DNA from 2 places in the Paenibacillus sp. S25 genome. Region 1 is predicted to be linked to the other one. Evidence: riboswitches for the same ligand, from Rfam matches in the RefSeq annotation. Region 1 holds a riboswitch; the other holds the start of a gene.
What was found. A riboswitch is a leader RNA that binds a small molecule or an ion and turns the genes downstream of it on or off. The one in region 1 is predicted to bind cyclic di-AMP.

Region 2: it holds a riboswitch for cyclic di-AMP, as region 1 does, so the genes downstream of both, KAI37_RS00545 (C40 family peptidase) here and KAI37_RS00140 (resuscitation-promoting factor) in region 1, are expected to answer to the same signal.

What each region holds. Positions count from the first base shown of each region.
Region 1 is NZ_CP073683.1:26,097-33,697, reverse strand. Features, by position in the region: gene yabG (sporulation peptidase YabG) at 1-291, opposite strand, end outside; gene rsmA (16S rRNA (adenine(1518)-N(6)/adenine(1519)-N(6))-dimethyltransferase RsmA) at 347-1,231, opposite strand; gene rnmV (ribonuclease M5) at 1,239-1,784, opposite strand; gene KAI37_RS00140 (resuscitation-promoting factor) at 1,931-3,079, opposite strand; cyclic di-AMP (ydaO/yuaA leader) riboswitch at 3,351-3,633, opposite strand; gene KAI37_RS00135 (TatD family hydrolase) at 3,835-4,605, opposite strand; gene KAI37_RS00130 (HD domain-containing protein) at 4,648-5,931, opposite strand; gene KAI37_RS00125 (AbrB/MazE/SpoVT family DNA-binding domain-containing protein) at 6,263-6,517, shown strand; gene rsmI (16S rRNA (cytidine(1402)-2'-O)-methyltransferase) at 6,642-7,523, opposite strand; gene KAI37_RS00115 (tRNA1(Val) (adenine(37)-N6)-methyltransferase) at 7,520-7,601, opposite strand, start outside.
Region 2 is NZ_CP073683.1:133,917-141,517, forward strand. Features, by position in the region: gene rluF (23S rRNA pseudouridine(2604) synthase RluF) at 1-591, shown strand, start outside; gene motB (flagellar motor protein MotB) at 727-1,554, opposite strand; gene motA (flagellar motor stator protein MotA) at 1,547-2,341, opposite strand; gene KAI37_RS00530 (hypothetical protein) at 2,529-2,822, shown strand; gene KAI37_RS00535 (4a-hydroxytetrahydrobiopterin dehydratase) at 2,940-3,239, shown strand; gene KAI37_RS00540 (GNAT family N-acetyltransferase) at 3,318-3,824, opposite strand; gene KAI37_RS00545 (C40 family peptidase) at 4,128-4,628, opposite strand; cyclic di-AMP (ydaO/yuaA leader) riboswitch at 4,634-4,771, opposite strand; gene KAI37_RS00550 (hypothetical protein) at 5,048-5,875, opposite strand; gene KAI37_RS00555 (M1 family metallopeptidase) at 5,887-7,601, opposite strand, start outside.

The DNA.
Region 1 (7,601 bases):
TGACTCGACCGGATCACTCCAGTCCCCAACCAGAGCTGCCTGACTACGAGCAGCTTGCTGCTGGCGTGCCCGTTGCAACAGATTAAGAGACTCACCAGCCTTAATGTGGGCCTGCTGAGTCTTACCGCTAATCTGGTCTGCAGGCACTCTGACCAGATCGTTCACCGGGGAATCGGCCAGCAGCCGAAATTCTATTCCCTTAATGATCGCTTTATCCCGCTGGATGTCCTCAACACGAAACGTGACATCTCCGCCGTACGATTTCCGAACGACCAAGTCTCCTAAACTCATCACACTGTATCACCCCTCCTATATCGTATGGGTGAACGCACAGTTTGGTTCCAGCTTAGGATATACCTGCCTCCAACAGCACAGCGCTTAGACGCGCAAATTCCTCAATACTTAGCGTTTCTCCTCGACGCGAGGGTTCAATACCAGCTCGTTGCAACAACGGCTCCAGCGTGTCCCTGTTCTCTTTGGTGAAGAAACGGCTTTTTAAGTTATTAGAAATGGTTTTACGACGCTGGGCAAAAGCAGCATGAACCACTTCAAAGAAATGCTTCTCATCCACCACTTCCACTGGAGGGGCTTCCCGTACACGCAATCGGATGACTGCAGACTCCACATTCGGCTGGGGAATAAATACTGTATTCGGCACAATACAGACTAATTCAGGTTCGCTGTAATATTGGACCGCAATGCTCAGGCTACCGTAATCCTTCGTCCCAGGAGACGCAGCCATGCGCTCAGCCACTTCTTTTTGAATCATAACAACGATATTCTCCAAAGGGAGCTTGTCCTCCAGCAGCCTCATCAGAATCGGTGTAGTAACGTAGTACGGTAGATTAGCCACAACACTTACTTTGCTCACGTCTGCAAAATCGGCTGCGAACACCTCGCGCAAATCCAGCTTCAACACGTCTCCATGACGTACCTTCACATGCTCGTAAGGGGCCAACACTTCTTCGAGAATTGGCAGCAGCCGCTGGTCAATCTCGACAGCGGTAACTGCCTTGGCCGATTGGGCCAGCTTCTCGGTCAAAGCACCAATCCCAGGACCGATCTCAAGTGCGCCCTTTGTCTCATCCAATCCGGCAGCATTTACAATCTTATTGAGAATATTCTGATCAATCAGGAAATTTTGTCCCAAACTCTTTTTGAACGAAAAACCGTGCCGTTGAATAATGTCCTTCGTACGCCGCGGTGTTGCTATATCTTGAATCCCTGTCATATAGATATCACAATCCTTCACTTTCAATTTGTGCCAGCGCCCCGGCAAATTCCTCGCGGCTGATCTGAAATACAGAGAGCCGTTTATGTAGCTGCTTTCCGTTACAATAACCAATACCCAGCACATTCCCTAAGGCCATACGGCGTGCAGCAGCATTGGGATGGGTGATGAGTCCAGCATCAATCAGGTCCGCCCACTCAATCAGCGGGTCGGCGCCTTCCACTGTCGTATGGACCCGTGCAAGAGCGTGTCTGATCGCTTCCGGTGAGGCATTCTCCACGCCAATATCTCCTTTGCGCGTCGCTTCTGCCTCGGGTATAAAGGCCTGCTTGCAGCCAGGCACCTTGGAAGCGATAATCTTACGGATGCGCTCCCCTGCATGATCAGGATCGGTTAAAATGATGACCCCCCGCCGCTCCTGCGCCAATGCAATTTTACGCAGCGTCATTTTATTAATGGCTGAGCCGCCAGTTTCTATCGTATCCGCTTCAACAGCGCGGCGAATGGCCACCGTATCATCCCGGCCCTCTACCACGATCACTTCCTTGATCATTTGCGTTTCCCTCCACTGCTACAAAGCAAGCTATATTTATCTTTCCCTGCTTTTGAAAACAAAATAAGAAGAGGATATCCTCTTCTTAGCATGGCATAACTATGTTGTTAATACTATCGCATTGCCCTCAACATACACAACCTGTTTTAGTTGATTTCAGGCTTTACGGGTCCGATAACATATACGGTTTTACCGTGCTTACGACCAAATTGGTTGGCTCGGCTTAAACTCTCATAATACACATCGATTTTGTGACCTTTAATCGCGCCACCGGTATCCTCCGCACGGCGGAAGCCCACCCCTTCGATATAGACCCACCAGCCGATTGGGATTACACTCGGATCGACAGCGATGGTGCGTCCTTCCGTGACACGTGCGCCGGATGCAGTACGTGTACCGATCCCTGGCTCCTGTGAGGAATACGCCGTCATGGAGACATTTTGTAAAACTTTGCTATATTTAAAATTTACGCCTGCTTTACGGACAGCACTGCCCGAACTAACCATTGTTGCCTTAACCGCATCATTGGGACCGACGGAAGCAGCAAGAACGACCGGTTTTTTCTTCGTTCCTACAGCAATGACCTTATCCACACGATTCTGTGCAACTTCCTTGTTTACCAGCTGTTTGGATACCAACTTTCCATCATGGTATACCTTTTGAACGTGCTGGACTACCACACCCGATTTGCCGCTTTGAATGACCCGATTATCGCCTTTATAAAGACTCGGATCGGCCGTTTTGATGACCTGATAAGGCACCTGTTTTTTCTGTTCGACCTGCTGTTTCTTCACACGGACGATTTTTATGTCCATGTTAGACGAAACAGAGGCATCCAACGCAGGATAAACTTTATCCGTTGAGGATAATTTATAGCCCGAGGTACGAATGGCACCTTCTACTGTATTTTCTGTTGTGTACAGCTTTTTCGTCTCATTGCCTGAAGATACTTTAACTTGATTGGCACGTTTAATGACTACGCGATCCCCATCCTGTACTGCTCCATTTAGCGGCATGGAAACTGTATCATGCGGCTGAAGTGAAATGGAATGCTCGCTCAGCAAATCTTGAAGCTTGGATTCCCGGGTTTCTACCGCAGATGCCTTGCCATCGATGACAAAAAAGACTTGTTTTTTAGATTGCGTGTACATCAGAATTGAAATCATAATCGTTAGCGCGATTAGAAAAATAGCAACCAAGGCAGCCTGGCGCACATTCTCTTGCTTCCAACGCAATACGTAAGACATGCTGGATGAGCGTGACTCATGGGTCTCCTCTTTTTGGAAAATGCCCATTTCCTCCGTCCTCCTTACATAGCCCGCCGTCTGGAGTAAGACATAGTTGAGATTTGACGTGACTATAACAGATTTTCTACAAGACAAGCCCAAACTGCGACTGTCCTGCACCATGTACCCGTCTTCGCGGCATGCTGTCCTCCCCTGTTTAACCACAGTATGATGACAGATTTTCTTTTATTCACAACAAAAAAAGCCAGAGAAAGAGACTAGAGAGCTCTTTCGTGGCTTCCGGCATGTGTGAATATGCGGGAAAACTCATGCACGAGATGGCTTCTCTCTTGTTACGCTTACGGGGTTAGCTGTCGGGTTCGGACGTAGAGAGTCGCCCTAGCTTGGGTCAACCGCTCATGGCGGTCGCCTTCACATTCACCCCGAAGACCCAGAAAGAAATCGAAATACGGCTCCTCCACCTATTCAATCCCATCCTGGAAAAGAATTTCGGTCGAGCCGGCTGGCGGAAGAGACGTTCCCTTCTTGCACATACGCCGGACGTACTGTAAGCCATATCGGTTCCCCCGTTCCCTGTAAAAGGGACTCAGCGAGACTGGTTCATGAAATGACTTGTTGATGTTTACATTCAAACAACAATTCACTGAAAAGATGATATCCTGTTTCTATGCATGTTGTAAAGCAGGTTTCAAGTACATTTTTTAAAATATTCGGTTAAAATATTGTAATATTCTCGAGTTTCCTGCAACAAATTCATGATTAGCTTCGTCTATCTCTTTATTTTGATCGATTTCTTCACTTTTTCATTGAATGTCAAATCGTTCCAAGGCATTTCGGGTCGTTATTGACACTAATTCCTCCACTGTAATCCCTTTGATTTGGGCTGCGGTCTCTGCTACCAGTCTCACATGTGCGGACTCATTTCGCTTCCCGCGGAACGGATGCGGCGTCAGGTAGGGAGCGTCCGTTTCAATGAGTAGACGATCCAGCGGCACCTGTGCGAGCACCTCTTTTGGCTGCTTGGCATTTTTGAACGTTATTGGACCACCGAAGGAAAGGTGAAATCCCATATCCAACACCATTTTGGCTGTCTCCCAGCTACCCGAAAAGGAGTGCATGACTCCGCCAATCTCACTCGCTTTTTCCTCGCGCAAAATCCTAACAATATCTTCATGCGCATCCCGGTTATGGATAACAATGGGCATTTTGAGCTCACGAGCCAGACCAATTTGATTTCGAAACACCCGATGCTGAACATCCTTCGGTGAAGTATCCCAATAATAATCCAGACCAATCTCCCCAATGGCTACAACCTTCTTATGACTGCATAACGATGCAATCCATTCTAAATCGCCCTCTTGCATTGTATTCGCATCCTGCGGATGCCATCCAACTGCCGCATAAATAAAATCATATGTCTCAGCCAATTTCATAGTGGATGGAATGGTCTCACGATTAAATCCGATGTTGATCATCCGCGTTACTCCTGATTCGACAGCACGTGCTATAACTTCTTCACGATCTTCGTCAAATTGTGGTGCATCCAAGTGAGTATGGGTGTCGAATAAATCCAAGGTTTACATCTCCTTTTTTTACTTATATTTCTATATAGTTGTCTATTCTTTGACAAAATAATTCCTTATTTCGGCAGGAAGTCTGTCTTTTACCGCGTTCAATTTATTCTGGGGGAAATACATATGATATTTTCCTCGGTGAATACCACTTATTGAGCGCACAATTTCCGAAACTTCGGATATTTCACTCACCTCGCCCTGACGTCCAAGCAGTAAAATCTGGTTGTCCGTCGAGCCACCCTGCCGAAACACATCATAAGGAAGATCTGTCGGAAAATCAATTTCAAAATCATATTCAGGGTGCAAACCAGCCTCTTTCAAAGCTTCTCTAATACTGTCAATGGTATCTGTATCCATATTTTCAATCTCTACATATTTATACAATCTACGGTCCATAAAACGACTGCTCAAATCGCTTAAAATATCGTCCTTTTCTCGTTTCCACTGGCTAAATACGGTCTGGATTAATGACTCGTCGAGCATCAGATATTGCTCTACTGTAAGCTCTCCTTTCAACAGGTCCGGTAGCGGGTCCAGCAGAAAACCAAACTCATATCCGTTTTTAAACAATTCCTTTGCTCGCTTGAAAATTTTACGTAAAAGGATTTCCGAGCTGCGTGTTACAGGATGAAAATAAATTTGCCAATACATCTGATAGCGTGACATTAAATAATCTTCTACTGCATGCATGCCTGATTCCTTTACAACAATTCTCCCATTATGAGGACGCAGCAGTCGTAAAATACGATCCAAATCAATCGTGCCGTAGTTGACACCTGTCGAATGAGCATCCCGCAACAAATAATCCATACGGTCGGCATCTAGCGGACTGGTTACCAAGTTGACAACAATCGGCTTATCATACGTTTTGGCTATAACCGCAGCCACCTTTTGTGGAAGCTTGTCGTCGACTTGCCGTAGCACAGCGTTGATCTTCGTGTCTCCCAGTACAATGCGGCATGTCCAATCCTCATGGTTCATATGAAAGGCTTCCTCAATTGAATGAGAAAATGGGCCATGCCCCACATCATGCAATAGAGCTGCACACAGCGCAACCAGCCTTTCCTCCTTCGGCCAATCTGGGAAATCTCCACGTTCAAATTGAGAAATAATACGTCTCGTAATCTCATATACACCCAATGAATGTGAAAAACGGCTATGCTCCGCTCCATGAAACGTAAGATACGATGTGCCTAACTGCCGTATGCGCCGTAAACGTTGGAACTCCGGCGTGTTGATCAACCGCCATATCACAGTATCCTGAACATGGATGTAATTATGTACCGGGTCTTTAAAAACTTTTTCTTCACTGAGTGGCTGGTGCAAGATATCAGCTCCTTTAATATTCGGAATAATGGATTAAAATACAATAAAATCCTAAATGATTCCCCTCATTCGACATTCTTTGTCGTAATATGTCGAATTATAGTTTTTCGACATTTCCAAATCGACAAACTGAATAAATCATCAATAAGATAAGGCAATACACATGAATAAAGCTCTTTAATCTAAATACTTTTGCATAATCAGACTGTTACTACATTTTTAAGGTTGACTGTTTTGGGAATCGTTGGTATAGTAAATATCAGAAAAGAGAAAATTTTGTCGAATCATGACACTTATATTATTTTAAACGGCGAGAGGAGCCTGATTTATTATGATGAAATCCACTGGTATTGTAAGAAAAGTTGACGAGCTCGGACGTGTTGTTATTCCAATCGAATTGCGCCGTACCCTGGGAATCGGAGAGAAAGACGCTTTGGAAATTTATGTTGATGGCGAACGCATCATGCTTAAAAAATACGAGCCAGCTTGTATCTTCTGCGGCAATGCTGAGAACGTAATTTACTTCAAAGGGAAAATTGTTTGCCAAGATTGCATTTCTGAAATCCCAACACCTGTGACAAACTGAGAATTTTAGTATATAATAGACTTATCAGATATTGTTAATTCTAACCTTTTTCATATATACTCCTTGTTGCCTTCCACGGTTTGAACCCAACCGTTGGAAGGCCCTTTTTTGTTCAGACAGATATTCATAAGAGTGCGTTGTAAACATCTCTTTTGGAGATTGAACGATCTGTGGCTGTACGCTTCATTGCATCCTTGCGTGTAAGTCCCTCTGCCTCGTAATGTGCGACATGGGACTCCAAAGATAAGGACTGCCACCACGCCTGACGTTCCTTTTCCTCTTCCTCTTCGTCTTTTCCTTCAACCACCAGGCAATATTCACCAATCGGCGGATTCTCCTCTAGTTTAGCAAGACATTGCTCCACGGTTCCTCGCACCCATTCCTCATGCAGCTTGGTCAGCTCACGCGCAAGCACCACTTTGCGTGAACCTAATGTTTCCTTCAACACCATCAATGTCTTCACAATGCGATGAGGCGATTCATAAAAAATAATTGTGCCGTGAGATACCTGAAAAGATAGCAACAGCTTCTCTAGGTCCTTTTTCTCCCGTGGTGGAAAGCCAGCGAAGGTGAACCTTTCTGTATCCAGTCCTGAAGCAATCAAAGCCGATAGTGCCGCATTTGCTCCTGGGATAGGAATGACGCTAATTCCCGCTTCCAGTGCCAGTTTGACCAAATCCGAACCAGGGTCAGAAATGGCCGGTAGACCTGCATCGCTAACCAGTGCCAAATTTTTTCCTTCTATTATATAACGTATCAGTTCAGGCCCACTGGCAGCCTTATTATGTTCATGATAACTGAAGAGCATATCCGGTGTAATTTCGAAATGGGTGAGCAGTTTGCGTGTCTGACGCGTATCTTCGGCAGCGATAATACTGCATGATTTCAAGGTGTTAATCGCCCTAAAGGTCATATCGTCCAGATTCCCAATGGGTGTTGCAACAAGATACAACTTTCCCCGTTCTTCTTCGCGGACACTAAAGCTTTTTTGTACAGCTGCTTTCACACAGAATCCCCCTTGCTTACTTCTCCATAAATATCTCTTATTTCCTGAGTATAATTCCCATTTTCCTGATATACAATG
Region 2 (7,601 bases), 110 kb from region 1:
AGTCAAGCGGAAGAAGGCGATGATGTTCGCGTGAACGGCAAGCCACTGCGCGAGAAGTCCGATCACGTCTATATTGCATTGAACAAGCCGGTGGGCATCACAAGTACAACGGAGAGCCACATTAGAGGCAATGTTGTTGATTTTGTGGGGCACCCGCAGCGGATATTCCCGATTGGACGCCTGGATAAGGATTCGGAAGGTCTCATTTTACTTACCAATGATGGAGACATTGTGAATAAGATTTTACGGGCAGAAGGCAAGCATGAGAAAGAATATATCGTAACGGTGGATCGCCCTGTCATACCATCTTTTGTGCAGGGTATGTCCAGCGGGGTGAAAATACTCGGTCAGCGAACGCTACCTTGTGAGGTGACGCGTGTATCTGAGTATGTTTTCCGTATTATCCTGACTGAAGGAAAAAATCGTCAGATCCGGCGTATGTGTGCTGCCTTCGGTTATGAAGTAAAAAAACTGCAACGCCTGCGAATCATGAATATTCGGTTGGGGTCCCTTCAGAAAGGTGCCTGGCGTGATCTCACAGAGGCTGAGAAGCTGGAGCTTGGACAGATGCTCGATTATACGCTTAGCTAATGCCAGAGGGGCTTCATATAGCCTACAGCGTATGATCGTCGTATCTGACAGGGTCAGAGTACAGGAAGCATAAACAAAGAGGCACCAGCTGCATAAAAATGCGGCGGTGCCTTTGTTCATATAACATATGCATAATCAACCTTCACTCGAGCTTGAGGTAGGACTGATGACTTGTGTCCCGTTCTGGTATTTGCGGAGAACAGATATTTCAACACGACGGTTTTTGGAGCGTCCTTGACCATCTTGATTGCTTGCCAATGGACGATACTCGCCATAACCGATGGATACAAACTTGGTTGGATCGAGATCTGGATTGAGCAACAAGATACGCAAGAAATTTAGAGAGCGCTTGGCGCTCAAATCAAAGTTGGACGGGAACTGGCTGTTGGAGATCGGTACATTATCCGTGTGACCCGATACGATAACATCATAGCCAGGGAACTGCTGAAGCATACTAGAAATAGACTTGGCCAGCTTTCTTGCTTCCGGCTTTACTTCGGCCTGCCCGGATGAAAATAGGGCATTATCACTAATAGTGATCATCAGCTGTGATTGGTTCAGCTTGGTATTCAGCAACGGGGTCAGGCCGTTATTTTGAATGTATTGATCCATCTGTTTTTTAAGCTTTTTTAAATCTTCTTCTTCCCGCTGGGCCAACTGTTTTTGCAGTTCAGAGGTAGAAGTAGCTTTCGATTTTAAGGGTTGTGATACTTGTTCTTTATTTTTGCCCATATCCATGGATTGTGATGACGGATTCGCGGCCGAGTGATCCAGCACGCCAGTGCCGCCATTAAAAGCTGCACTCAGGGATTGAGCCATAGTTTCAAATTTTTTGGCGTCGAGCGAGCTCATACCGAATAAGACAATGAAAAGAGCCAACAGAAGGGTCATTAAGTCGGAATATGGCAACAGCCAGCTTTCGTCAGCATGCTCTTCATGCGGTTCATGTCTCTTTTTACTCACTGGAATCGCCATCCTTCTGGGTCATCGTAGCCCGTTCGGTCGGAGTCAGGAAGATCGTCAGTTTCTGACTGATGGCAATCGTAGATATCCCCGATTGAATGGAAAGCAGACCTTCGACCATCATTAATTTAAGCTCTACTTCTTTTTTGGATAACCGTTTGAGCTTGTTGGACATCGGATGCCACAGGACATAACCTGTAAAAATACCGAGCAACGTCGCAATGAAGGCTGCTGCAATGGCATGAGAGAGCTTTTCCATGTCACTAAGGTCGGCCAGAGCGGCGATCAGACCTACAACCGCACCGAGTACCCCAAGCGTTGGAGCGTACATACCAGCTTGAGAGAAGATCAGCGCGCCAGAGCGATGTCGATCTTCGGTAGCATTGATATCCTCCATCAGAACGTCCCGTACGAATTCCTGATCATTTCCGTCAATAATCATTCGCATGCCGCCACGCATAAAGGGATCGTCGATTTCCTCTACCTTAGATTCCAAGGCGAGCAGACCTTCACGACGGGTAATGGATGCCCACTCGGTAAACGTACCGATGAGCTCTTTGCGGTCTAACAGTTTTTGTTCGGTGAAAATAACCTTGAACAGCTTCGGAATCCGTTTGATTTCTGCCATCGGGAAGGCCATAAATATACTCGCTGCCGTCCCGACGAAAATAATCATGTAAGCAGCGGGATTATTGACCAGATTGACGACCGGAGCGCCTTTTAAGATCATCCCGACGACCAGTGACATAATCCCGAGCACAAGTCCGATAATGGTTGAAATTTGCATGATACACCTCATCCATGAGAATAGATTTTGAATCCTTTCATGCCGCCGGGGTCGTCCTTGCCCCAAGCGCGTCATTACAAGACGGATTATAGTATTTATCGACAAAACTCTCTTTTTTGTTAAGTGCGAATTTCCGGTATAATAAGGTGATTATGTATTGAATGGCGGAACCATTGGAGGAAATGGCATGGGAGTAAAGCATGGGCGTGAGTATGAACAAATTTTGAACGATTTGACAGAGGCTGTGGGACGCATCCCAGACAGCTACGAATTTTTCGAGATGGAAGTAGAAGATTGGGACAGGCTGGACCCGGCGGGACGCCAGGAAGTCAATGAAGCTTTGGCAGAAGACTTATTCTATGCACTGGGTACAGAGCCCATAATCACTGTAGGCAGTGGCGTTGTGATCTATGAGCCGGAGCACCATCGTATCTATGTACTCATTGGAGACGAGGAGCTGACGTCAGTACCTTTGATTTGAGGTCCGTCTTATGGATTTATCAACGGGGCCGTGGTAATATGTACACCAATATATCGTAGTTTTGGCCGTATTTAAGCGGTCGAAAGGCTTCCGTATAAACGGGGAGGAGTTCGTAACATGCCTTTTACACAAGAAGAGATTGAAGCACATCTGGAGAAACTGGAGGGCTGGGAACTGGAGGAAGGACGTTGGATCGTTCGGAAATATAATTTTTCCAGTTTTATGAAAGGGATTGCATTCGTGGATGAAGTTGCCGCTATATCTGAAGCATTCAATCATCATCCATTTATTACGATTGATTACAAGACCGTGACTCTGCGTTTGACCTCTTGGGACGACGGCGGTATTATGGCCGTGGATATTAAGGAAGCCCAACAATATAATGAAGCTTTTGAAAAAATGCGCAGCAGTCATTGAGCTTGTAATGATCGGTCGTATGATGATAAAAGCGCCTTCGCTATACAACATCGCGGTTGTATGCCGAAGGCGCTTTTATCATAGAACCTGGGTTTGGTGCTCGGGACGATATACCATACAATAAAACGGTTTTTTGCCATCGGGAGTCTGGCGTTCATAGGTATCTGTAAGCTCAAATCCAGCCGCCTTGTAAGCCCGGATAGCGCGATGATTCCAAGTAAGTACCTCTAGATCAATTTCATTCTTCGGGTTGCGTCGTTGGGCTTCCTCTGCAATGGCACGGACAAAATCAGCGCCTTTGCCATGTCCGCATCTTTCAGGATGCATTCCAAGACCTAGCCGGGTCACACCGATCATAGGGAAATATTGGGCAAATCCCGTCAGCTTATTCTCTTCATCCAGTACAGCAACATATTGCTCTTGGCGAAGCGTGGGACTTCCAAATTCGACTTCAAGCGCCTTCATTTGTTCCCAGGGGAGCCATCCGTATATATTATAAGGTGGATCATAGCGCCACTCACAGATTGCAGCCGCTTGATGCTCGTCCATCGGTACGATCCGATAGTTAGATATTGAGGCCGGCATGTGTTCCATCCTCCTTTTACAAGTACTTCAATCATTAACAACAGATTGTAGACAAGTTGCAGGGGAATGGCAAGCGTGTTTATTTCATACTCAAGTCGGGTATACATTCAATAAGAAGGATTTACTGCTCATATGCTCCCCCAGCGCTGACGGTAAAACCGACGATGTTCGCTAAAATTGAAACCTTTTGAGGCTTCAGTTCGTCAGTAATGATAATAATTGCTGATGTTGTGGACATAAAAAACCGCAATTCGATTCCGGCCAGAATCAAATTGCGGCTAGGGTTAGCTTGCTGTGCGTTAGTTATTCTACGTTGTCGTCATCAGGAATTTCTGAAGCTACAGAATGGTAAGCGTCTGTGCTCATAATTCTTTTTGCACCGACATAGCGGTTAGCGTAATAATTTTCGTTCAGTGAGCTAACTACTACACCACGTGAAGTCGAGGAGTGGGCAAATTTCCCTTCACCTACGAAGATACCTACATGGGAAATGCCTCTTCCTGTGGTGTTGAAGAACACCAGGTCTCCAGGTCTCATTTCATCGCGGGATACAGAAGATCCCATTTTGAATTGTGATCCAGATTGATGCGGAAGTTTAATTCCCAGTTTGTTAAATACATACATTGTGAAGCCGGAGCAATCGAATCCCTCGAGTGTAGTGCCTCCGCTTCTGTAGCTCGTTCCTTTGGCATCTTGAATGACCTGGTCCATCTTGGAGTCTGCATATGCACTGCCGCCACCGAATGTAAAAGATGTAAAGGCAATGGCAAGACCCATAGCTGCGATCGTTAGCTTCTTCTTCAAAAAAAATATACCCCTTCCAATGCCTGCGAGGTTAGCTTAAGGATTCGGTAGAAGGTTCCCCTATGACCACTCTGTTGCGAGATCAATTCACCCAAACTGGTTCCCCCGCTTCCTAGGTGCCAGGAATTAGGCTTAACTTAAGATGTGCACCTTGGAGAGCAGTATTCACAATAACGTTATTTTTGAGATAAAGGTTACAATAAAGATTACAAAGTTGTTACTATCAGTTCACTGCGATTATTGTAACAAAGACGGCTGGCTTTGGCAAATGTTTCATTGCAAAAAGTTACAAAAAAAATCTGCTCCTAATGTCCAAGGAACAGATCTTGTTAACAGTATTCAGTTATGTGTCGTTTGCGCGGATATGAATCGAGATTTTTCGACAGACGGAAATGAAGTAAAAAACATAAAGGCAGGGCTTAACTTCTACTGGAGATATCGGTATGCCATAGTCTGTACTGCGAACTGATATGCCACAGCCTGACCAGACTAGTAACAAAATGATACGATTGCTGGAGAATGAGCGCCAGCATGCCAGTCCAAATCATCGCCACGGTGCCAAATAGACCGAAGACCAGCAGCACACAAGCACCGAGCAAAAGGGATATACCGACAGCTGGGAGGAGCTGGCGAAAGAAGGCGAGCAAGGACGATAGTATGGCGTGACCACCGACAGTCCCCAGTTGCATATACAGGATGCACTGCCGAATGAACCATCCGTAAGCCATCCATCCCACGGCATAGGGCAACAAATGCAGCAGGTAAGAGGGAGATTGAAGCGTTCCTGCTACAATAGGGTAGAGTCTCGGTACTACCCAAAAGGAGGGAAGCAGCAGCAGTCCCAACTCGATGGTGTAATACAGCAGCGACGACATGCCATGGCGTTTCATACCCTTGAAAAAGGACAGGCTTTGCGGTTCAGTAGCATCGGTATGCAGGCTTTGATATATTCCGGCTCTAATGAAGGGAGTGATCAGTATACGTAGTACAGTCGCCCCTAGTAGTATCCACAAATACACATGTACTTCCCGGCTGTCCATCAGAGCAATCTGGCTCTCCATCCAAAACAAGGTCTGTCCAAGTTCGTTTTGACCCTGATCAGGATAACGGAGCAGTAGCGGGATAACGGCAGACTGCACCAGACGATAGAGAAACACCCCCCACAGTAGTCGATATAGAAATAAAATGATAACGATATAGAATCGTATGCGCACCAGCGCCCAGCCCTCTTTTATAACAGTCCGCATCTATAGACACCTCACCATGACAGACTTCCAAGCAGTGTTTCTAACAGCTTGGTTACACTTACATTCCAACGGGTTTGTTGCTTTTCGTCCAATTCGGCCTTTAGGCTATTGTTAATATGCTTATTCTCCAGTGCAATGGTATATAGAGGATCAAGGGTTACATAGGAAACGGGAGAAGTACTTTTGATCCGAAAAGTTGTGCTTTTGCCCGCGCCGTCCCAAGCCTTGAATATCGTAGTACCATCCTTGAAGGTAAATTGGACAGGGATCTTGGGATAATCCGCCCCTTTTTTGCTGACCGTCACGACGGCTTCATATCCGTTCTCCAGCTTGTGGTTCGTGATATGATCCACCGAAAAGTCCGCCATCTGGCCGTCATATACATACTGTTCAAAATAGTGGCTCCATGAGCGTCCGGTGACTCTCTCCACGATACGTTGAAAATCCTGGGAGGACGGATGCTTAAATCGGTACGTCTGGACGTAGGTCCGCATAATCCGATCCATTTTTTTCATACCCACCTGACGTTCAATGCCCCGTAGTACCAGCTTGCCTCGAGAGTAGGCATTTTGCGCGTACTCAGTAGCCGAGCCGTACTTCCATGACTCGCGGTTGAGCGGCTGTGGGGAGGCTACCTGTCCCGATTGTAATGGCAAGTTGGGGCTAAGCCCATATTCTTGCTCCATAAGCCGCTCCTCTGCATAGGAGGTGAAGCCTTCATCCAGCCACGGCTCCTCAAATTCGTTATTGGCTACCATTCCGTAGAAATATTGATGTCCAATCTCATGAACTAATGTTCGTTCCAGACTATAGCCAGGATTCAGATTACCCGCAGCAGCGGCTGTGATGAGTGTCGGATACTCCATACCGCCGGCTCCATTGCCTGATTTGGGTGGAACCACGATGGATAGGGTGGAATATGGATAAGGCCCGTACCATTTGCTGTAGTACGAAAGGGCGGCCTTCGCGGCGCTCATATAGCGCCCTTTGAGCTCCTTGTGCGACGGGTCAAGGTAGAGCTTGATTTTGACACCAGGGACTTCAGCAGAAGAAAAGGGTTCTTCTACGGTTACAAAGTTGGGTGAAGCGGACCAGGCAAAATCGTGTACATCATCGGCATAAAATTGATATATTTTTTGGCCGTTCTGTCGGACGGCACCACGGGTGGGAAATCCGGTCGCTGCTACGATATGAGTTTCAGGCACCCGAATCCGTACGCTGTAAATTCCAAAATCGGCATAAAACTCGGAGTTACCATGATACTGGTGGAGGTTCCAGCCCTCTTCGGCGCGTCCACGCTGCCCTGCAGTCTCGTAGACGCTGAGCTTCGGGAACCACTGTCCTGCCATTACAAAATCATCTGTCGCACCCATACGAGCGAAGATGGCGGGCAGTTTTACCTCAAACTTCATATATAATGTAATTTCTTCGCCACCTCGTACCGGCTTGGGTAGACGCACCTTCATGAGCGAACGGTCGCCTGCGTTACCGTCATCTGGCTGCACATATTGGATGCGGTGCATGAGAGATAAACCGTCTTCTGTTTTTAGTTCAGTCAGCGTCATAGAGCCAAAGCCGTCTTTGGGCATGGTGTCTCCACGCAGCTTTCCACCGGATTCCTTCATAAAGGTGGTTTCCATGGAAGAGAAGGCATTCGGGTATAGATGAAGATACAGATCATTCACGGTTTTCTTGCCCGGGTGCTTCCAGGTCAGGGTCTCAGTGC